3 regions of the Rhizobium sp. 01T417 genome follow, and region 3 is predicted to be linked to each of the others. Evidence: predicted binding sites of a transcription regulator. Region 3 holds the regulator's gene; each other region holds the start of a gene.
The links. The regulator PhoB, encoded in region 3, activates phosphate uptake and scavenging genes when phosphate is short. The targets are predictions, from matches to a motif close to TGTCATNNANCTGTCAT.
Positions count from the first base shown of each region.

Region 1: the regulator PhoB is predicted to act here: its motif matches at 4,749-4,765, upstream of AC1DPR_RS17670 (DUF1045 domain-containing protein).
Region 2: the regulator PhoB is predicted to act here: its motif matches at 2,557-2,573, upstream of AC1DPR_RS02615 (NAD-glutamate dehydrogenase).

Region 1 is NZ_JBFTQH010000017.1:22,211-29,257, forward strand. It holds gene AC1DPR_RS17655 (response regulator) at 1-2,843, shown strand, start outside; gene mnmC2 (tRNA (5-methylaminomethyl-2-thiouridine)(34)-methyltransferase MnmC2) at 2,833-3,549, opposite strand; gene AC1DPR_RS17665 (NAD(P)/FAD-dependent oxidoreductase) at 3,548-4,726, shown strand; gene AC1DPR_RS17670 (DUF1045 domain-containing protein) at 4,840-5,562, shown strand; gene puuE (allantoinase PuuE) at 5,662-6,585, shown strand; gene uraD (2-oxo-4-hydroxy-4-carboxy-5-ureidoimidazoline decarboxylase) at 6,585-7,047, shown strand, end outside.
Region 2 is NZ_JBFTQH010000002.1:89,653-96,699, forward strand. It holds gene AC1DPR_RS02615 (NAD-glutamate dehydrogenase) at 1-2,370, opposite strand, end outside; gene pdxY (pyridoxal kinase PdxY) at 2,625-3,500, shown strand; gene AC1DPR_RS02625 (carbonic anhydrase) at 3,563-4,204, shown strand; gene AC1DPR_RS02630 (lytic murein transglycosylase) at 4,266-5,084, opposite strand; gene AC1DPR_RS02635 (aspartate-semialdehyde dehydrogenase) at 5,255-6,289, opposite strand; gene AC1DPR_RS02640 (hypothetical protein) at 6,403-6,654, opposite strand; gene AC1DPR_RS02645 (OpgC family protein) at 6,644-7,047, opposite strand, start outside.
Region 3 is NZ_JBFTQH010000003.1:329,461-336,507, forward strand. It holds gene pstC (phosphate ABC transporter permease subunit PstC) at 1-329, shown strand, start outside; gene pstA (phosphate ABC transporter permease PstA) at 326-1,648, shown strand; gene pstB (phosphate ABC transporter ATP-binding protein PstB) at 1,663-2,478, shown strand; gene phoU (phosphate signaling complex protein PhoU) at 2,522-3,235, shown strand; gene phoB (phosphate regulon transcriptional regulator PhoB) at 3,272-3,955, shown strand; gene AC1DPR_RS05475 (GcrA family cell cycle regulator) at 4,049-4,582, opposite strand; gene AC1DPR_RS05480 (aspartate aminotransferase family protein) at 5,011-6,207, shown strand; gene argF (ornithine carbamoyltransferase) at 6,250-7,047, shown strand, end outside.

The DNA of each region.
Region 1 (7,047 bases), on a different contig from region 3:
CATCGAGCGGGGACCTTCTCGAGCTGGCCTGCCGCCGGATCGCGGATCTGGAGCGCCCCGCCTATGTCAAGAACAGCGAGCTTCGCTATGTGGCCGTCAACGAGGCCTATGCATCCTTCTTCGGAAGGGAGATCCCTGATTTCATCGGCTGCCGGAGCCGAGAACTTATCGATACGCCGGAAGAGGAGGCCCGCGAAGACAAGGAGCGGCGCGCGCTCGTCTTCGCGAGTGAGGAAAGTGCCGTTTGTTTGGACAGCAGGGGCTTCGGGCGCGAGCGGGTGCGGATCGAGAGTTTCTCGCCGTCCGAAGACCGCGTCTATGTGCTCGGTATTTTTGAAAGGACAGCTCCACATCAAGACGGCGGCGATCAGCTGACAGGGGCCAAGCCGACGCTTTCGGCATCCGACTTGGCTCGCAGCCGGGCGCTGACGGACGATCTTGAAGGCATTCTTCGTGCTCTCCCAGTCGGTGTCATGATCCTCGACGAAGAGCGCAACGTCCTCTACGCCAATGACGAGTTCTACGATGTCTGGGATCTACCACGTGACGACCGCTTCGACGGCTTGGCCTTCATCGACGTCATCCGTCGCAATCACCAACTCGGTCGCTATGGGGACAGGCTCACGCCGGAGCAGATCCTTGCCCGGCGCGAGAAGCATTTTGCTGCGGAACAGCAGCCGCCAATAGAACTGGGCTGGGTTAACGGCAAGCGGGTCCTGTTCGAGGGCGGCCGCCTTTCCAACGGTCGCGTCCTGCTTTCCTATACTGATGTCACTGCGGTCCGCCAGCGGGAGAAGGAAATTCACGAAACGCGGGCGGCTCTCGCGCATCTCGGCGACTTGATGGAGGACGCGACACGGGCGATGTCGCAGGGCCTCTTGATCGTTCAGGACGGCAACATCCTGCTTGCCAGCGAGCCACTCAGCGAGATCCTCGCCATACCACCTGAATATCTCGCAGTTGGACGGGGGTGGATCGATCTGTTCCGGTTTTGCGCCGAACGTGGCGACTTTCACGGGCAGGAAGATGAAATCCTGCAGAGCTGGCGCGATAACATCGCGGCCAAGAAGCCGATTTCGACGCCGTTCCATGTCGCCGGAGCGCGCTGGGTTAACCTGGATGCGACGATCAGCGAGCGGCAGCACTGGGTTGCGCTGTTCACCGATGTCACCGAAGCGAAGCAGCGTGAGGCCGAGCTTGAGCGGTTGCTATCCCGGGCGGAAGCCGCCGATCGCGTCAAGTCGGAGTTCCTGGCGAATATGAGCCATGAGATCCGAACGCCGATGAACGGCGTTCTCGGAATGGCCGAATTGCTGGCGAAGACCAATCTCGACACGCGCCAGAAGACGTTCATCGATATCATCGCCAAGTCGGGCAACGCCTTGGTGACGATTATCAACGACATTCTCGACTTCTCCAAGATCGACGCCGGCCAGATGACCCTCAGGCGCACGACGTTCGATTTGGTCGAGGCGATCGAGGACGTTACAACGCTCCTGTCTTCGCAGGCGGCTGAGAAGAACATAGAGCTGCTGGTGCGCGCGGCACCCGATTTGCCGTCGGCCGTGATCGGTGACGCCGGCCGCTTCCGCCAGATCATCGCCAATCTCGTCGGCAATGCCATAAAGTTCACCGAGCGCGGTCACGTCCTTGTGGACGTCGGCTTTACGCCGGGCGCGGAAGACGAAATCATGGCGCGCATCCGGGTCGAGGATACCGGCATCGGCATCCCGGGCGACAAGCTCGACTCCATTTTCGACAAGTTCTCGCAGATCGACTCATCCTCCACGCGTCGCCATGAGGGAACCGGGCTTGGCCTTGCCATCACGGCAGGGCTGGTCGACTTGTTCGGCGGCTACCTCGAGGTGGACAGCGAACCGGGGGAGGGCTCGGTCTTTACGGTAAACCTGCCTCTCACCGTGGCAGCGGCGCGCCTTGCTCCAAAGCCCTTGCCGGTCAACGTGACGGGTGCGCGCGTTCTCATCGTCGACGACAACGCGGTCAACCGACAGATTTTGGCCGAGCAGCTGGACCTCTGGGGCTTCGATGGGGCCGCCGCCGAGGACGGACCGGCGGCCATGGCAATAATCGCCGCAGCGAACGAGTTGGGCATCGAGATCGATGCGGTCGTGCTGGATTACCAGATGCCGGGCATGAACGGCGCCGACATCGCACGGAAGCTGCGCGCCGACAGCCGCTTTGAACGGCTGCCGATCATCTTCCTGACCTCAATGGACATTTCCGGGACGGAGAAAGAGTTCGCCGCGCTTAACGGTCAAGCCTATTTGATGAAGCCGGCGCGGGCCAACGTGCTGCGAAACACCATCGTTGACGTCGTGCGGGCAAGTCGCACGAAACAGATCGCTGCGGCGGGGAAGACGGTTCCGGAGGCAGCGCCGCCTCCGCTCGCCAAAGCTGAGCCTTCCGAATGGCCGCCGGCGGAGTTCATCGACGTGCTGGTTGCGGAAGATAACGAAGTCAACCAGATCGTCTTTACGCAGATATTGCAGGAAACCGGCCTCAGTTTTCTCGTCGTCGGCAACGGCGAGGAGGCGGTCGAGGCATGGGATCGCTGCGCACCACGCATCATCATGATGGATGTCTCGATGCCTGTCATGAACGGCCACGACGCGACGCGCGCAATACGCGATCGCGAACGCGTACAAGGTCATCGCGTGCCGATCATCGGAGTGACGGCGCATACGCTGGAGGTCGACCGCGATCTCTGCCTGGACGCCGGAATGGACGATTACATGTCAAAACCGATTAGCCCGGAACTGCTCGAAGAGAAGCTTGCGCTGTGGCTGCGCGCGAGCGAGCAGCACGCGGGGTCTAGGATTTGATGCCGCAGAGCATCTCGCGTTTTCCGGCAAAGCCGGCACGACGCTCCACCGCAAAGCCGGCGGCGATCAGGTTTCGTCGGACAAAGCCGGCCGCCGCATAGGTCGCGAAGGTTCCGCCTGGCTTCGTCTTCTCGCAGACGAGGCGCATCAATTCGTCAGACCACATGTCGGCATTGCGCGATGGGGCGAAGCCGTCGAGATACCAGGCATCGAAGCCGGCTTGCGCGGCCGCGACGCCTTCGAGAGCATGGCCGTGGATAACGCTGAGCGACGTCTGGTCATCGAGCCGCAGGAAGACGCTTGCTTCCGGCGTTTCCGGCCAGGCGGCCGCCAGGGCTTGCCGCTCGATGTCGATCTCGGCCCAATGAGAAAGCGCACGGTCGATTTCCCCACGCCGCATCAGATAAAGTTCAAACGACATGAAGTGTAGTTGCTGCCCGTTGCGCCGAAAGAGTTTCCATTGCCGCCACGTTTCGGCGAAATTCAAACCTGTGCCGAAGCCGAGCTCACCGATCAGGAAGTCGCCGTTATCCTGCCAGCGCTGCGGCAGGCCGTTGCCGGCGAGGAAAACGTGTCCGCATTCCAGCCGGCCATCGGTCTGGCAATAAAAATGGTCGCCAAAGGCCGGTGAATAGGGCATATCGCCGTCGCGCCACTCCAGCGGCTGGTGGGGGCCAGCACTCTTTTCGGGATCAGTATCTGTCATGCCAAAAGCCGATAGTCCGACCGCGCGTTCCGGTCAATCATCGACTGCCCTGCTGATCATCGGTGGCGGTATCATGGGGCTATGGGCAGCGGTTCAGGCGGAACGCCTGGGCATCAATGCATGGCTCATCGAAGCCGGCCGGCTTGGTCACGGCGCGAGCGGCGGTCTGCTCGGGGCGCTGATGCCGCACATGCCGGACAAGTGGAATGCCAAGAAGCAATTTCAGTTCGATGCGCTCGTTTCTCTGGAGGCGGAGATTGCAGCGTTGGAACGGCAGACCGGTCTTTCCGCCGGCTATAGGCGCTCGGGCCGCCTCATTCCGCTGCCGAAGCCGCATTTGCGCGAGATCGCGCTCGGTCATTCCCGGGATGCCAAGCATCGCTGGATCGCCGGCGAGCAGCGCTACCACTGGCGCGTGCTCGACAAGCCTCCCCAGGACAACTGGCTGGACGCAGCGGCAGGTGAAAGCGGCTTCGTGCACGACACGCTTGCCGCCAGAGTCGCGCCGCGGTCGCTCATCGCGCTCCTAGCGGCATCACTGCGCGACGCACGGAGCGTCCGCGTTGCCGAAAACGTTTCGGTCGATGATCTCGCTCTTGAGCGCAAGGTTGCGATTACCAGTGCAGGTGACATTGCTTTCAGACAGTGCATTGTCGCTGCCGGCCACCAATCCTTTCCATTGCTGCAGCGGTATACCGGTGGCCTTGTGAAGCCGCTGGGCCAGCCCGTCAAAGGCCAGGCAGCCCTGCTGAAAGTCGACATAGCCCCGTCCTTGCCGACGATCTTTCGCGACGGGCTGTATATCGTTGCGCATGAGGGCGGCCATGTCGCCGTCGGCAGCACCAGCGAGAATCGCTTCGACGAACCATTCTCGACGGACGAGCAGCTCGACGCGCTGCTTGAGGCATCTGCCCAATTGGTGCCGGCGTTGCGAGGCGCGCCCGTTGTTGAGCGGTGGGCCGGTCTGCGGCCGAAAGCGATCGATCGTGATCCGATGATCGGCGTCCATCCCGACCATGCCGGCCTGATCGCATTGACCGGCGGCTTCAAGGTCAGCTTCGGCCTGGCGCACCGTCTGGCTGCGGCAGCGATCCACCTCGCGGCCGGCCGCCAGCCGCCCTTCGCGCTGCCGGAAAGCTTCTTGCTCGCCAATCACATCTGCGTCGCTTCACGCTAAACGTGAATTAGCACCTCCTGCCTTTCGTTATTCTGTCATGCAAATCACCTATCTGCTAGCGCAACCGCGGCGCCGACGGAGGGCTGTGCCGTTTGTTCGACGGAGGAAATTGGATGCGCTATGCCATTTGCTTTACACCCGCTGCGAGCGACCCGCTTTCGCACGTGGCTGCAAACTGGTTGGGTCGAAACGTGTTCTCTGGCGAGATGGTCGAGCCGACAGCGATCCGCGGCCTGAGCATTCACGAGATTGCCTTCCATACGGCGCTACCGCGCCGCTATGGCTTCCAAGGTGTTCTGAAGGCGCCCTTCCGCCTCGCCGCCGACGTAACGGAGGCGCAACTTCTGCGGGATCTGATGCGCTTCTGTGGAACGCTGACGCCGTTTCACATCCATCAGCTTGAGGTGGCGAGGCTCGGTGTATTCTACAGTCTCGTTCCGTCGCGGCCTTGCGAACATGTCCACTATCTTTCCAGTGCCGTCGTTCAAGAGTTCGACCGATTCCGGGCGCCGTTGAGCGAGGCAGAAATCGAGCGGACGGACCCGGGTGGCCTGTCGGCGGCGCAGTTCGCCAATCTGTATCGCTGGGGCAGCCCTTTTGTGATGGACGAGTTTCGCTTTCATATGCCGCTGACCGGTCCTGTCAGCCACTGCGACATGCCACGGGTCGAGCAGGCGCTTCGGAACGCCTTCGAGCCAGTCCTCGCCGATCCCGTCAAGGTCGCCAATGTCGCGCTGATGGTCGAAGAGGGGAATGGCGGGCCGTTTAGCGTGCATTCGCTGCATCCGATGGGCAAGGTCAGCGCACGTCGAGATCGTGTTCCTACACTGGCCTAAGAGTTTGCGCCGCAAAGGCAAAACTCTGTTGCGTACTTTCCGTCTCGACATTCCTTCTCTGGATGCTACCGTTTCGCCGACTTTCAGGAAGGTGATTTCATGGTATCCGAAACTTATCCGCGCAATCTGATCGGTTACGGTCGCAACACGCCCGACCCGAAGTGGCAGGGCGATGCCTGCGTGGCCGTTCAGTTCGTTATCAATTACGAAGAAGGCGGCGAAAGCTGCATTCTCGATGGCGATCCTGCCTCCGAAAACCTTCTGTCGGAAATTGTCGGTGCCGCGTCCTGGCCGGGTCAGCGAAACCTCAATATGGAATCGATTTACGAATATGGCTCGCGCGCCGGGTTCTGGCGCTTGTGGCGCATGTTCACGGAGCTCAAGGTTCAGGCCACCGTTTATGGGGTGACGCTTGCTATGGCGCGCAACCCGGAGGCGGTCGCGGCCATGAAGGAAGCCGGTTGGGAGATCGCCAGCCACGGGTACCGCTGGCTTGAGTACAAGGACTTCCAGGAAGACGTCGAGCGCAAGCATATCCAGGAAGCCGTGCGCCTCCACACGGAACTGACCGGCGAACGTCCCTACGGAATGTACCAAGGCAAGCCTTCGGACAACACGCTGCGCCTCGTCATGGAAGAGGGCGGTTTCCTTTATTCCTCTGACTCTTATGCCGACGATCTGCCGTTTTGGGTGAAGGGTGTCGATGACAACCCGTTCCTGATCATACCCTATACGCTCGAGACGAACGACATGCGCTTTGCAACGCCGCAAGGCTTCAATTCCGGCGATCAGTTCTTCACTTACCTCAAGGATGCCTTCGATACGCTGTATGAAGAGGGGAAGGCCGGCAGCCCGAAGATGATGTCGGTTGGCCTGCATTGCCGTCTCGTCGGTCGTCCCGGTCGCGCCGCAGCGTTGAAACGCTTCATCGAATATGTGCTGAAGCACGACAAGGTGTGGATACCCAGGCGAATCGAGATCGCGCAGCATTGGCATGCCCACCACAAGCCGGAGACAATCTGATGCTTTCGCGGGACGAGTTCGTGTCACGCTACGGCGGTGTCTTTGAACATTCGCCGTTCATTGCCGAGCGTGCCTATGACGACGGTTTCGTCGGCGACGAACTGACGGTGGATCGTGTCCACACGGCGCTCGTTGCCATCTTCCGGGCGGCGAGTCCGGAGGAGCGGCTCGGCGTGCTGCGTGCCCATCCCGATCTTGCCGGACGTCTCGCGATAGCGGGTGAGCTTACCGAAGACAGCAAGAAAGAGCAGGCAGGCGCCGGGCTCGATCGGCTGAGCGCCGCGGAACATGGCCGCTTCACCGAGCTCAACACGGCCTATGTCGAAGAGTTCGGCTTTCCCTTCATCATCGCGGTTAAGGGCCTGAACAAGGATGACATTCTGGCTGCCTTCGAAAAGCGCATCGACAACACGCGCGATGAAGAGTTCGAAACAGCCACCGCACAGGTCGAGCGTATCGCGT
Region 2 (7,047 bases), on a different contig from region 3:
GTGCACGCCTTCGACTTCGACACCATAGACGAACATCTCGCGGAATGGTCGGGGTTCCGGCAACCCGTCGACCAGATTGGGATCAAGCTTGAAGGCCAGCATCGCTTTCGGCGAGCCGTCCGGATTGCGCTGGAAGTAGTTGGTTCTCAGGGTTGCGTCCACGACGTTGACGTAGCGCCGCAGGATCCGATCGTCATCGAGGCTCGGCACGTCGGAGAGTGCTGCTTCGATCTTTTCGTGCTGTTCGCTTGCCTTCTTCATCCGCGCCTTGTCGGTGATCTTGGGATCAAGCGTGTCGTGGAACAGCCGAAAGATCATCGCCGCGATTGCCGGGTATTTATCGAGCGTCGTTGCAATATAATCGAGCGAATAAGGGATGCCGGCCTGGCGCAGATAGCGTGCGTAGGCGCGAAGAACGCTGGTTTCGCGTGCGGTCAGGCCCGCCGAGACGATCAGCCGGTTGAAGGTGTCATTGTCAATCAGCCCGCCGAACGCTGCAAGGAAGGCTTCTTCCAAGGTTGCTCCGTGGCGGTGAAGGTCGATCTCGATACCGCCTCGGGCCTCGAGCTCCATGTCGTGCAGCACGACCAGCTTTTCCGAGCCGCCGGGTAGGGTGACATCAATATCGAATGTTCCTTCGCTGATGACATTAAAGCCGAGGTTTTCAAGCAATGGCACGCGGCGGGACAAAGCGAGCTGGCCGCCGGAATGGAAAATCTTCAGGCACAGCAGTTCGATCCCATCCTTTTCCCGCGTGTAGAACGCAATACGGATTGGTTCGCCAGCCGCGCAGGCGGCGATGTCCTCGAGATCATAGTAGGTCTCTTCCGGCGGGAAGAGATCCTGGAAGGCATGGCTTACCTGCAGGCGCGGCGCCTTCGGTCCGGCAAGCGCCTCGAAGCGGTCATCCCAGCGCGCGGTGATCGCGCGGATGGCCTCCTCCAGCTTTGCCTGTGGCACGCGTGGGGTTTTGCCTCCGGACCGACCGATGATGAAATGGACGCGCGCAACTCCGCCTTCGGGGAAGGCCGGGTAGTAGGCCGAGACACGGCCGTCATAGACGGTCTTCAGATAGGCTCCGATCTTCTCACGCACGATCGAATCGTACTCTTCGCGCGGCACATAGACGATCACGGAAACGAAACGATCGAAGTGATCGATGCGCGGCAGCGCCCGCACGCGCGGCCGATCGGCGAGATCATTGATCTGTTCGGCAAAGCTCGCCAGAAGCGTCGTATCGATCTGGAAGAGGTCGTCGCGCGGATAGGATTCCAGCGTGTTGTCCAGCATGCGGCCGGAGTGGCTCATGGGGTCAAAGCCGAAATGTTCCTTCACTCGTTCGATCTTGGAGCGGAGCAACGGGATATCGCTGGCGAGCGACGTGTAGGCAGTGGAGGTGAAGAGACCGACGATGCGCAACTCGCCGGTCACATTCCCGTTGGTATCGAAGCGCTTGACACCGACATAGTCCATATAGGCGCGGCGATGGACAATCGACTTGACGTTGGCCTTAGTGACGATCAGGAAATCCGGACCATCGAGGAATGCCAGAATTTCAGGCGTGGTCGTAACGGCGTCCCTGCCGGTGCGCAGAACGAGTACGTCTGGGTTGGAGAGAATGCCGAGACCGGTGCCCTTGTCGCGCTCAACCTTCGCGCTCGCGCCCTTTCCGGAATAGACATATTCGCGCATTCCGAGGAAGGTGAAGTTCGCGTCGCGCAGCCACGTCAGGAAGGCAAGCGCTTCATCCCTTTCCGCTTTCCGGCGGCTGGCATTGTAAGCGGAAAGCTCATCGATCACGGTTCCGAGCTTGTCCAGCATGGGCCTCCAGTCGGAAACCGTCACGCGCACCTGCTCGACCACCGTCTTTATCCGCTTGACGAGGTCTGCGGCCTGGGCTGTCGTTAGAGGGGCAAGATGCAGCTGGATATGGCTGACGCGATTGGCCGGCTCGCTCGGGAGATCGGCGGAGTAAAGTTCCGGCGCCTTGCCATCCTCCATCACCAGGATCGGATGCACGGCCATGTAGAGGTCGCGATAGCTGCTGGTAACTTCGCCCATTACCGATTCATACAGGAACGGCATGTTGTGGTCGGTGACCGTGAGAACGGATACGGCAACGCCGTCGGGCTCCACATCGGCGATGGTCTCGATGGTGATCCGTGCCGAATTGCTGCCCCAGGCCGCGAGCTCCTTGGCGGAATGGATGGCCGAAAGCGCCAGCATCTCCGGTGTGTAGCGTTCCAGGTCGTCGCCGCTGGCGCGACCGAACAGGAACTCGGGATTGAGGTAGGCTTCCCCCGTTGCCGTCGCGATCTTGGTCGCGCTCTCCAGTTGTTTTTCGCGCTTCGGATTGTTTCGGCCAGCCATCGCAGATACTCCTCATCTCCTCGATTTGGCGCAAGTTAGCAGAAGATTTGACGAAAGAATCTCTAAAAGACGGCATCCCGAGGCAGCTTTCATGCGTTTTTGGCCGCCGGGACGCAAATTTTCGAAAGATTTTTGGTTTGCCGTAAGTACGTGGAAATTCTTGAGGGGCGACGTTGGCATGCCTGCATGAAGGGCAGTTGACAGTGAAGCTGCAAAAAGGGGATCAACACTCATTGGAAGCCGAGTCGAGCATCATGTCGGAAAATGCCGCAGGAACTGTCATCGTTATCTCTAGCCACGTTGTGCGCGGCTCCGTCGGAAATCGTGCAGCGGTCTTTGCACTAGAGACGCTTGGTCACCAGGTCTGGGCGTTGCCGACGATCGTGCTTCCGTGGCATCCCGGTCACGGTCGGTCGACGCGGCTAACGTTCACCGAAAGCGATTTTGACGCGGCTATCGACGATCTCATTCGCGCGCCTTGGATCGGCGAGGTGAAGGCGGTTCTTTCCGGCTATTTCGGCAATGCCGCGCAGGCGCGCTCGGTTGCTCGGCTCGTGACGGCTTTGCGCGAGCACAAGCCGGACCTGCTCTATGTTTGCGATCCGGTCATGGGGGATCTGGGTGGTCTCTACGTACCACAGGCAACGGCGGAGGCGATCAGGGATCATCTGATACCACTGGCTTCGCTTGCGACGCCCAATCGATACGAACTGGCCTGGCTTGTAGGTGCCCCGCTGGAGGACAATACGGCGATTATGGACGCCGCCCTGTCGCTGGGGCCCTCCCGCATGCTGGTGACGTCAGCGGTGCCGATGATGGCCGGCGGCACAGGGAACCTCTATCTTTCGGGGCGTCATGCGCTGCTGGCGGAGCATCGCCTTATCGACAAGCCGCCGAATGGTCTCGGAGATCTACTTGCCGCGCTGTTTCTGTCGCGACTTCTTTCCGGCATGGAGGACGAGAAGGCGCTTCAGCTTGCAACGGCAAGCGTCTACGAGGTGCTTGCCCGCGCCGTAAAGCGGGGCAGCGATGAATTGACGCTGGCAAGCGACTCGTCGAGCCTGGCAACGCCGATGGCGATGGTCCAGATGCGGCGCTTGATGCATCCGGCGCAAAGGCGCAAAAGCTGACGACGCTTCCTATCTTGCAGTGCGATATTGATCTTGCCGGGCGCAAGCTGTAATCGAAGATCATGCAGCGTTTTCCAAACACCCTTCTCGACGGTTATCGCAACTTTATGAACGGGCGTTACACGGACGCCCGTGATCGCTATAAAGCGCTGGCCGAGCACGGCCAAAACCCAAGTACGCTGGTGGTCGCATGTTCGGATTCGCGCGCTGCGCCCGAGCTGATATTCGATGCCGGTCCCGGCGAACTGTTCGTCATCCGCAACGTGGCCAATATGGTGCCGCCCTACGAGCCGGACGGCCATTTCCATGCCACCTCGGCTGCGCTGGAATTCGCGGTTCAGGCCTTGAAGGTTACGGACATCGTGGTCATGGGTCACGGGCGCTGTGGGGGCATCAGGGCCGCTCTCGACCCAAGTGCCGAACCCCTTTCACCCGGTGACTTTATCGGACGCTGGATGTCGCTCGTGAAGCCTGCCGCAGAGCAGATCGGCGCCAACGATGTCATGACGCCTTCCGAGCGTCAGACCGCGCTCGAGCGCGTATCGATCCGCAACTCCATTGAGAATCTCAGGACCTTCCCGAACATCAAGGCATTGGAGGAGGAAGGCAAGATCGCGCTTCACGGTGCCTGGTTCGACATCTCGACCGGCGAACTCTGGGTGATGGATTCCGAAACTCGCGACTTCATTCGCCCGGACGTCTAAGCCCAAAACAAAAAAAGCGCCGAAGTTCGGTTCGGCGCTTTTGGCTTACGCTACGCTGTTCTCAATTTCCGTCTATCTGCTGTCCAATGTAGGCGATCGCCTGCTGATAGACCGTCGCCGCGTTCCAGCCGGCGATGGCCGCGAAGTTGGGCTCGCCCGGCTGATAACCCGCACCGGCCTGCCAGCCATGGCCCTTCAGGAAGTTGGCAGTCGAGGCAAGCGCGTCAGCGCGAGAACCGACCATATCGACGCGGCCGTCGCCGTCGCCATCGGCGCCGAAGCGCACGACATTGCGCGGCAGGAACTGCGTCTGGCCGATTTCACCATGCGCTGCTCCACGCGCCTGCGTATTGAGATAACCCTCAGAGACCAGCTGCAGCGCGGCATAAAGCTGGTCGGTGAAATAGTCGGAGCGACGGCAGTCATAGGCGAGCGTGGAGACGGCCGACAGCGTATGCTGGTTGCCCATGTAGCTGCCGAATCCGGTTTCCATGCCCCAAATCGCGATCAACGGGCCGGCAGGAACACCGAAGCGACGCTCGATCGATGCAAAAAGAGCTGCATTGGAGCGCTTCATGCTCTTGCCGCGCGAGATGATCGCGGCACCACCGCGCTTCTGCATGAAGGCATCAAAGGAAAGCTTGAAGCTCTTCTGGCCGCGGTCGGCGGCAATGGTCGGCCTGTTGTAGGAGACGTTTGCGAAGGCGCGATCCAGAACCGAGGGGCTGACACCGTTTGCAACGGCTTCTTGCTTGAACTCGTCCACCCAGGCGTTGAAGCCGGCGCCGTTGTTGCCGCACTGGGCTGCCGTGGCGGCTGCAGGAACTGCGTGGAGCATGCAGGCGGCGGCAGCTGCCAGCAAAAATTTCGTCATGCGCATGGAGATATCCCGATCTGACTGGCCTTCAAACCGGGCCAGCGGCCCCGCTTTCGGCAATATTGTCACCGTCTTTGATTTGGCAAGCGCGGGAAGCCGAAACGACCAACCCGCGCCAAGAAAAGCCCTTACCTTATTTAGCCGGGCTTAACAAACCATAGTTAACAACTGGTTCAGGCTGCCTGCTTGCGCGGCTTCACAAGTCCGCGATTGACAAGCAACTCGGCGATCTGGATCGCGTTCAGAGCGGCACCCTTGCGGAGGTTGTCGGAAACCACCCACATATTCAGGCCGTTCTCGACCGTCGCGTCCTCGCGGATGCGCGAGATAAAGGTCGCGTCTTCGCCAGCGGATTCGTAAGGCGTGATGTAACCACCGTTCTCGTGCTTGTCGATGACGAGGCAGCCGGGAGCTTCGCGCAGAATGTCGCGTGCCTGATCGGCCGTGATCTCGCTTTCGAATTCGATGTTGACCGATTCAGAGTGGCCGATGAAGACTGGAACGCGAACTGCCGTGCAGGTCACCTTGATCTTCGGGTCGAGCATCTTCTTGGTCTCGGCGAGAACCTTCCACTCTTCCTTCGTGTAGCCGTCTTCCATGAAGACGTCGATGTGCGGGATGACGTTGAAGGCAATACGCTTCGTGAACTTCTTGTTCTCGATCGGATCCGCGACGAAGACGGCGCGCGTCTGGTTGAACAGCTCGTCCATACCGTCCTTGCCAGCGCCGGAAACGGACTGGTAGGTCGAAACGACGACGCGCTTGATCTTGGCGAAGTCGTGCAGCGGCTTGAGAGCGACGACAAGTTGCGCAGTCGAGCAGTTGGGATTTGCGATAATGTTGCGCTTGCTGAACTGGGTTACGGCGTCCGGGTTCACTTCCGGAACGATCAGCGGCACGTCTGCGTCGTAACGCCACGCCGAGGAGTTGTCGATGACAACGCAGCCCTGGGCGCCGATCTTGGGCGACCACTTCTTGGAAACTTCGCCGCCGGCCGACATCAGGCAGATGTCCGTGTCGGAGAAATCGTAATTCTCGAGGTTGGCGACCTTCAGCGTCTTGTCGCCGTAGGACACTTCGGTGCCCTGCGAGCGCGCGGACGCAAGCGCCACGACTTCATCGGCAGGAAAACCGCGCTCGGAGAGGATATTGAGCATTTCCCGGCCAACATTCCCGGTCGCTCCCGCAACTGCAACTTTAAAACCCATTTCTCAAGCTCTCTTTCTCTTCTCTCCTCTTGTCCGGTGAGGGGGAAAGCGCGCAAATATCGCGGCTTCCTTGTCCCCAGCCGGGCCGGGGAGAGAGCGGCAGGCCAGAGACGTCAGACGGTTTTCGTCGTCGTTTTGGCCTTGGTTTTGGAAGAAACCGGAACGGCAATATCCATCCCGGCACCTTGTGCCCGGTCATTGCATGCAGCAATTGCGTGTGCGTCGCGAACCATGGATATTCCTTTTCCGCCGTTGCTCTTAGAAGGTTTTCCACAGGAGTCAAGGTTTTTGCGATCAGATGCGGCGGCGTGGCGGCGGACTTGCGATCTTCCAGCAGCCTGATGCCACCGCCGTCTAGCGCCGATCCCGCGAGCGATCGATGCGGACAGGAACCGGCACCAGCGTTCGGTTGGGCAACCTGTTTCGGCCGCCTGTCTCGAGCTTGCGCTTACGCTCAAGATGGTAGGCGTAGGCAAACTGGATGGCGATGCCGATAACCACGAAGACCGGGCCGACGATCCGGTCGTGGTTGTTGATGTAGAGCACCACCTGGCCAACCATCGCCAGAATGGTGCCGGCGACAAAGATGTTCAGCGAGTGGCGGCCGAGAATGGTCAGCGGATTGTCTGCGGACCGGCGAAGCAGGCGCGAGATTGCCGGAATATTGATGACGAGATACGTCAGCGCCAGAACGTGCAACAGTCTTGGCAGGGACAGGAAAGTTTTGTCGAAACCGGTCAGCACCGGCGGCAGACCGA
Region 3 (7,047 bases):
CGCGTTCGGAGACAATCAAGAAGGTGGTGCTTCCCGCGGCGCTGCCCGGCATCGTCGGCGCGCTTCTGATGACTGCATCGCGCGCCATCGGCGAAACCATGATCGTGGTGCTGGCGGCGGGTGTCGCAGCGCGCATCCAGATCAACCCGTTCGAGCCAATGACGACAGTCACTGTCAAGATAGTCAATCAGCTCACTGGTGATCTGGAGTTCACCTCGCCGCAGACGCTGGTTGCCTTCGCGCTTGGTATCACGCTGTTCTTCATCACGCTTTGCCTCAACATCTACGCGCTCTATATCGTGCGCAAATACCGGGAGCAGTACGAATGACGGATATTGTTTCTCCGGGTCAGGGCGTTGTCGTTTCGAAGGCGCCTGAACGTCGCGACATCGGCCTCAAGCGCCGCTATGCCGCCGAGCGCCGGTTCCGCATCTATGGCATCGCTGCGATCTCCTTTGGCTTGATCTTCCTGGCGGTTTTGCTGACGAGCGTCGTCAGCAAGGGCTACACGGCCTTCCTGCAGACGGCGATCACGCTGCCGATCGAGTTCAGCGAGAAAACCATCGACCCGAACAACAAGCGCGCAACGGATCCGTCCGTGCTGATCGCGGCCAATTATTCGGTTCTCATCCGCGACGCGATGGTCAAGACGCTGAACCTCAATGCATCGAGCCGTCCCGAGGTGCGTGACGCGACCGCTATGATCTCCAAGGGCGCGCCGATCCAGCTGCGCGACATGGTCGTTGCCGATCCGTCGCTCATCGGCAGGACAGTCAACATCACCCTGCTTGCAGACGCCAACGTTGACTCCGCCAACAAGGGTCAGATTGACCTCAAGGTCGACGAGAAGAACCGCAAGGTGAACGACAGGCAGGTTGGCTGGATGAACCAGCTGGCGGAAACCGGTGCGCTGCACAAGAAATTCAACACCGGGCTCTTCGTCAACGGCAACTCCAGCCGTCCCGAGGCCGCCGGTCTTGGTGTCGCCCTGGTTGGCTCGCTTTATCTGATGTTGATCGTGCTCGTCCTTTCCCTGCCGATCGGCGTTGCCGCTTCGATTTACCTCGAGGAATTTGCACCGAAGAACAAGCTGACGGACCTGATCGAGGTCAACATCAACAACCTCGCGGCGGTTCCCTCCATCGTCTACGGTCTGCTCGGTCTTGCTGTTTTCATCAACTTCGCCGGCCTGCCGCGTTCAGCGTCGCTGGTTGGTGGTCTGGTACTGACCCTGATGACCTTGCCCACGATCATCATCGCGACCCGCGCAGCGCTTCGCGCCGTCCCGCCATCGATCCGCTCGGCCGCGCTCGGCCTCGGCGCCTCCAAGATGCAGATGGTCTTCCACCACGTCCTGCCGCTTGCGATGCCCGGTATCCTGACCGGCACGATTATCGGTCTGGCGCACGCGCTCGGGGAGACGGCGCCGCTGCTTTTGATCGGCATGGTCGCTTTCGTCGCGAATGCTCCGGCGACGCCCATGGAGCCTTCGACGGCCCTGCCGGTGCAGGTCTACATGTGGGCCAATGAAGCCGAGCGCGCCTTCGTCGAGCGGACCTCCGGCGCCATTATCGTCCTGCTCCTATTCCTGATCCTCATGAACCTCGGAGCCATCCTCTTGCGTCGTCGCTTTGAGCGCCGCTGGTAAACGGAGTAAACATTATGAACATGTTGACGGAAGCAGCAGTTGAGAAAGCGGTTGATCAGAAGATGAACACCATTCCCTACAAGATGATCGGCCAGGACGTCTCCGTTTACTACGGCGAGAAGCGCGCGCTGTTCGACGTGAAGCTGAACATCCGTGAAAACACGGTGACCGCCCTGATTGGCCCATCCGGTTGCGGCAAGTCCACCTTCCTGCGCAGCCTGAACCGCATGAACGACACGATCGACGGTTGCCGCGTCACTGGCAAGATCACGCTCGATGGCGAAGATATCTACGATCCGGATATCGACGTTGTGGAGCTTCGCGCGCGTGTAGGCATGGTGTTCCAGAAGCCCAACCCGTTCCCGAAGACGATCTACGAAAACGTCGCCTACGGTCCGCGTATCCATGGGCTCGCCAAGTCGAAGGCCGACATGGACCAGATCGTCGAACACAGCCTGCAGCGCGCCGGCCTCTGGAATGAGGTGAAGGATCGCGTTCACGAAGCCGGCACCGGTCTTTCCGGTGGTCAGCAGCAGCGCCTCTGCATCGCCCGCGCCGTCGCCGTCAGCCCCGAAGTCATCCTGATGGACGAGCCATGCTCGGCACTCGATCCGATTGCAACGGCCAAGGTCGAGGAGCTCATCCACGAGCTCCGCGAGAACTACACGATTGTCATCGTGACGCACTCGATGCAGCAGGCCGCCCGTGTTTCGCAGCGCACAGCCATGTTCCACCTTGGCAACCTCGTCGAGGAGAATGACACCGACAAGATGTTCACCAACCCGGACGATCCGCGCACCCAGGACTACATCATGGGCCGCTTCGGTTGATCGGCCGTCTCGGTAGCACTTACGATATTCAAGGATGAGCCCTATGGCATCGACACATATCTTTTCTGCCTACGACGATGATTTGAAGTTCCTGTCCCGCCGTATCTCGGAAATGGGCGGCTTGGCCGAGCAGATGGTCTCGGATGCCGTACGCGCGCTCGTAAACGGCGATACGGCTCTTGCCCAGAAGGTCATCTCGGACGATGTGATCCTCGACCACGCGGAGCGCGAGATCGGCGACAAGGCGATCGTCACGATCGCCCGCCGCCAGCCGATGGCGGCCGATCTTCGCGAGATCATGGGCTCCATCCGCATCGCGGCAGACCTGGAGCGCGTCGGCGACCTGGGCAAGAACACTGCCAAGCGCGTCATTGCCGTACAGAGCGCCGGCGTGCCGCGCAAGCTCGCCCGCGGCCTCGAGCACCTGTCCGAGCTCGCCCTCGTCCAACTCAAGGAAGTCCTCGACGTCTACACGAGCCGTGCTGCCGACAAAGCAAAATCGGTCCGTGAGCGCGACGAGGAAATCGACGCGATGTACACCTCGCTGTTCCGTGAAATGCTCACCTACATGATGGAAGATCCGCGCAACATCACCAGCTGCACGCATCTTCTGTTCTGCGCCAAGAACATCGAGCGCATCGGCGACCACGCCACCAACATTGCCGAAACGATCTACTACATGGCCACCGGTGCCCAGCCGGAAGGCGAACGTCCGAAGGACGATACCGCCAACACCGTCGGCGCAGTCACTGAATAGTCATTCCGCGACCGCGCCCCCAGGAGACCGAAACGAATGATCCCTAAAGTAGCTGTCGTTGAAGACGAAGAAGCGCTGAGCGTGCTTCTCCGCTATAACCTTGAGGCCGAAGGCTTTGAGGTCGATACCATCCTGCGCGGCGACGAGGCCGAGATCCGGCTTCAGGAACGCACGCCGGACCTTCTCATCCTCGATTGGATGTTGCCGGGCGTGTCTGGCATCGAGCTCTGCCGCCGCCTGCGCATGCGGCCGGAAACCGAGCGCCTGCCGATCATCATGCTGACCGCCCGTGGCGAGGAAAGCGAACGGGTTCGCGGCCTCTCGACCGGTGCTGACGATTACGTCGTCAAGCCGTTCTCGACGCCGGAGCTTGTCGCTCGCGTCAAGGCGATGCTGCGTCGTGCCAAGCCCGAGGTGCTCTCGACGCTGCTGAAGTGCGGCGATATCGAGCTGGATCGCGAGACGCACCGCGTTCACCGCAAGAGCCGCGAAGTCCGCCTCGGCCCGACCGAATTCCGCCTTCTCGAGTTCTTGATGGCATCGCCCGGCCGCGTCTTCTCGCGCTCGCAGTTGCTCGATGGCGTCTGGGGTCACGACATCTATGTCGACGAGCGTACTGTTGACGTCCATGTCGGCCGCCTGCGCAAGGCTTTGAACTTTTCCAACATGCAGGACGTCATCCGCACCGTGCGCGGTGCCGGCTATTCGATGGAAGCCTGATCCTTTCAGGCGAGAGCCTGAGAGGTCTTTCCCTTACAACGAAAAACGGGCCCGCGAGGGCCCGTTTTCTTTATTCCTTATCCGGCTTCCGGGTCAGGCGACCCGGTTAGCGGCCTTGCGGCGCTCGTTGACCGGCTGGTAGGCCATGCGCTGATGATACGTGCAATACGGGGAAGAGTCCGGGGACTCGCAACCGCAGAAGTGGAAGTCGTCATTGAGCGGATCGCCGACCGGCCACTTGCAGGTGCGCTCGGTGAGCTCGGTGAGGCCAAGGCGGCGAGAAATCGGAACGATTACATTTGCGGCCGGACGGAAGCGGACTTCCTCCACCGTATCGATTTCGATCTCTTCCTTGAGCATCGTCGCGCCCTGTTGGCGGGTAACGGTGCGTGTGGTGATCCGCGAGGCGTAGTTCGTGGCGCGGGGCGCCGAAGTCGTGCGCTTGGGGGTTCTGACGGTGGTCGTCGAACCGCCGGCCTTGGCACGGCCGGGCAGACTCAAACGATGGACTTTACCAATGACGGCGTTACGACTTACACCGCCAAGTTGTGCTGCGATCTGGCTGGCGCTCAGGCCTTCGGACCACAGCTTCTTCAGTTTTTCAACGCGCTCGTCTGTCCAGTTCATGCCCCTGTCTCCGCCTTATTAGCGTTGGTGTAGGCAGAATCCTTCACCGTTGCCACGGACGTATCCGAGGCAAGAAACGCTTACTCAAATTTTGGTGACTAGTTCCGCCGCATGCAGCCTAGTAATTGAGTTTTAACCTAGTGTGAGGCCGACTCCGTGACAAGAGTCGGTTGAATCTCGGGGAATCGATTTTCAAGTTTTCCCCAACTTGCTGGGCGTGAGAGTCATTTATGCAACATAGTTGTTGATAGGTCGAGCGCCTCGGGATGGCTGCTTGACGCATGCAGCGAAACCTCAGTTTTGTTGACATTGCAGTGCGAAAAGTAAATAGTGCTGCTCGCCGCCGAAAGGCGGCATTTTTAATTTTCCGGACCTGCTTTCCTTAGCCGGAGTCCGGCTGCTGATGATTGCTGATAGGAGATCGCGCCATGGCTGAAGCCGCGCTTTACGACACCTACTCTCGTGCCCCGCTGCGGTTCGAGCGAGGAGAAGGCGTGTGGCTGATCAGCGAAACGGGCGAGCGATATCTTGATTTCGGCGCGGGCGTTGCCGTCACCTCCGTTGGCCACAGCCATCCGCATGTGGTTGGCGCGCTGAAGGAGCAGGCCGACAAGGTCTGGCATCTGTCCAACATCTATGAGATCCCGGGTCAGGAAACACTGGCAAAGCGGCTGACCGATGCGACCTTCGCCGATAAGGTGTTCTTCACGAACTCCGGCGCGGAAGCCTTGGAATGCGCGATCAAGACCGCGCGCCGCTATCAGTTTTCCAAGGGCCATCCCGAGCGGTTCCATATTATCACCTTTGAAGGCGCCTTCCATGGCCGTACGCTGGCGACGATTGCCGCCGGTGGCCAGGAGAAATACCTCGAAGGCTTCGGTCCCAAGGCGCCTGGCTTCGATCAGGTGCCGTTCGGTGATCTCGATGCACTCCGCAGCGCCATCACAAATGAAACGGCCGCGATCCTCATCGAACCTATTCAGGGGGAAGGCGGCGTCCGCCCGGCGACGAACGAGTTCCTGAAGGCACTTCGCGCGATCTGCGACGAGCATGGTCTGCTGCTGATTTTCGATGAAGTGCAGACCGGCATGGGCCGCACGGGCAAGCTCTTTGCGCATGAGTGGTCAGGCGCTACCCCCGATATCATGGCGGTTGCCAAGGGCATCGGCGGCGGCTTCCCGCTCGGAGCCTGCCTTGCCACGGCAGAGGCCGCTTCCGGCATGAAGGCCGGCACGCATGGCTCCACTTATGGCGGCAATCCGCTCGCCATGGCAGTTGGCAGTGCCGTGCTCGACGTGATCCTCGCGGAGGGCTTCCTGCAGCAGGTGCGTGACGTCTCGCTGGTATTCCGCCAAGGGCTGGCCTCGCTCAAGGATCGCTATCCTGATATCATCGAGGATATCAAGGGCGAGGGGCTGCTGCTCGGCGTCAAGGCCGCCGTGCCGTCCTCCGAACTGCTGCAGGCGATCCGTGACGCCCATCTGCTCGGCGTACCCGCTGGCGACAATGTCATTCGTCTTCTGCCGCCTCTGGTCGTCACTGCTGACGAAGCCCGCGAGGGCCTTGCCCGCCTCGAACGCGCCGCCGAAAGCGTGCGCGCTGCGAAGGTCAAGAAGACGGCTTAATGAATAGTGCCTGTCGGAAGGCGGGCGTGATAGGTAACGATAATGGCTTCCCCCAAACACTTCCTCGATCTCTCCGCCGTCGCGGCATCCGACCTACGGCTCATCATGGATGACGCAATCTCGCGCAAACAGGCCTTCAAGGCCGGGCAGGGCGACAAGCCGCTATCAGGCAAGATGCTGGCGATGATCTTCGAAAAGCCCTCGACGCGCACCCGCGTGTCCTTCGACGTTGGCATGCGCCAGCTCGGGGGCGAGACGCTGTTCCTGTCGGGCACAGAAATGCAGCTTGGCCGCGCCGAGACGATCGGTGACACGGCCAAGGTGCTGTCGCGCTATGTCGACGCGATCATGATCCGCACGACTGATCATGCCCGCATGCTGGAGCTCGCCGAGCATGCAACCGTTCCTGTCATCAACGCATTGACGGATGATACGCACCCCTGCCAGATCATGGCTGATGTCATGACCTTCGAAGAGCACCGCGGCCCGATCAAGGGCAAGACGATCGCCTGGACCGGCGACGGCAACAACGTGCTGCATTCGTTGGTCGAAGGAGCCGCGCGTTTTGGCTACCGCATGAATATGGCGGTGCCCCTTGGTTCCGAGCCAAAGGATCACTATCTGAACTGGGCCCGCAATGAGGGCGCCGAAATCATGCTTTACCATGATGCAGACCGTGCGGTCGCCGGCGTCGATTGTGTGGTGACCGATACCTGGGTCTCCATGAATCAGGAACATCGGGCCCGTGGTCACAACGTATTCCAGCCTTATCAGGTCAATTCGGCTTTGATGGCGCAGGCCGACAAGGATGCATTGTTCATGCATTGCCTGCCCGCCCAT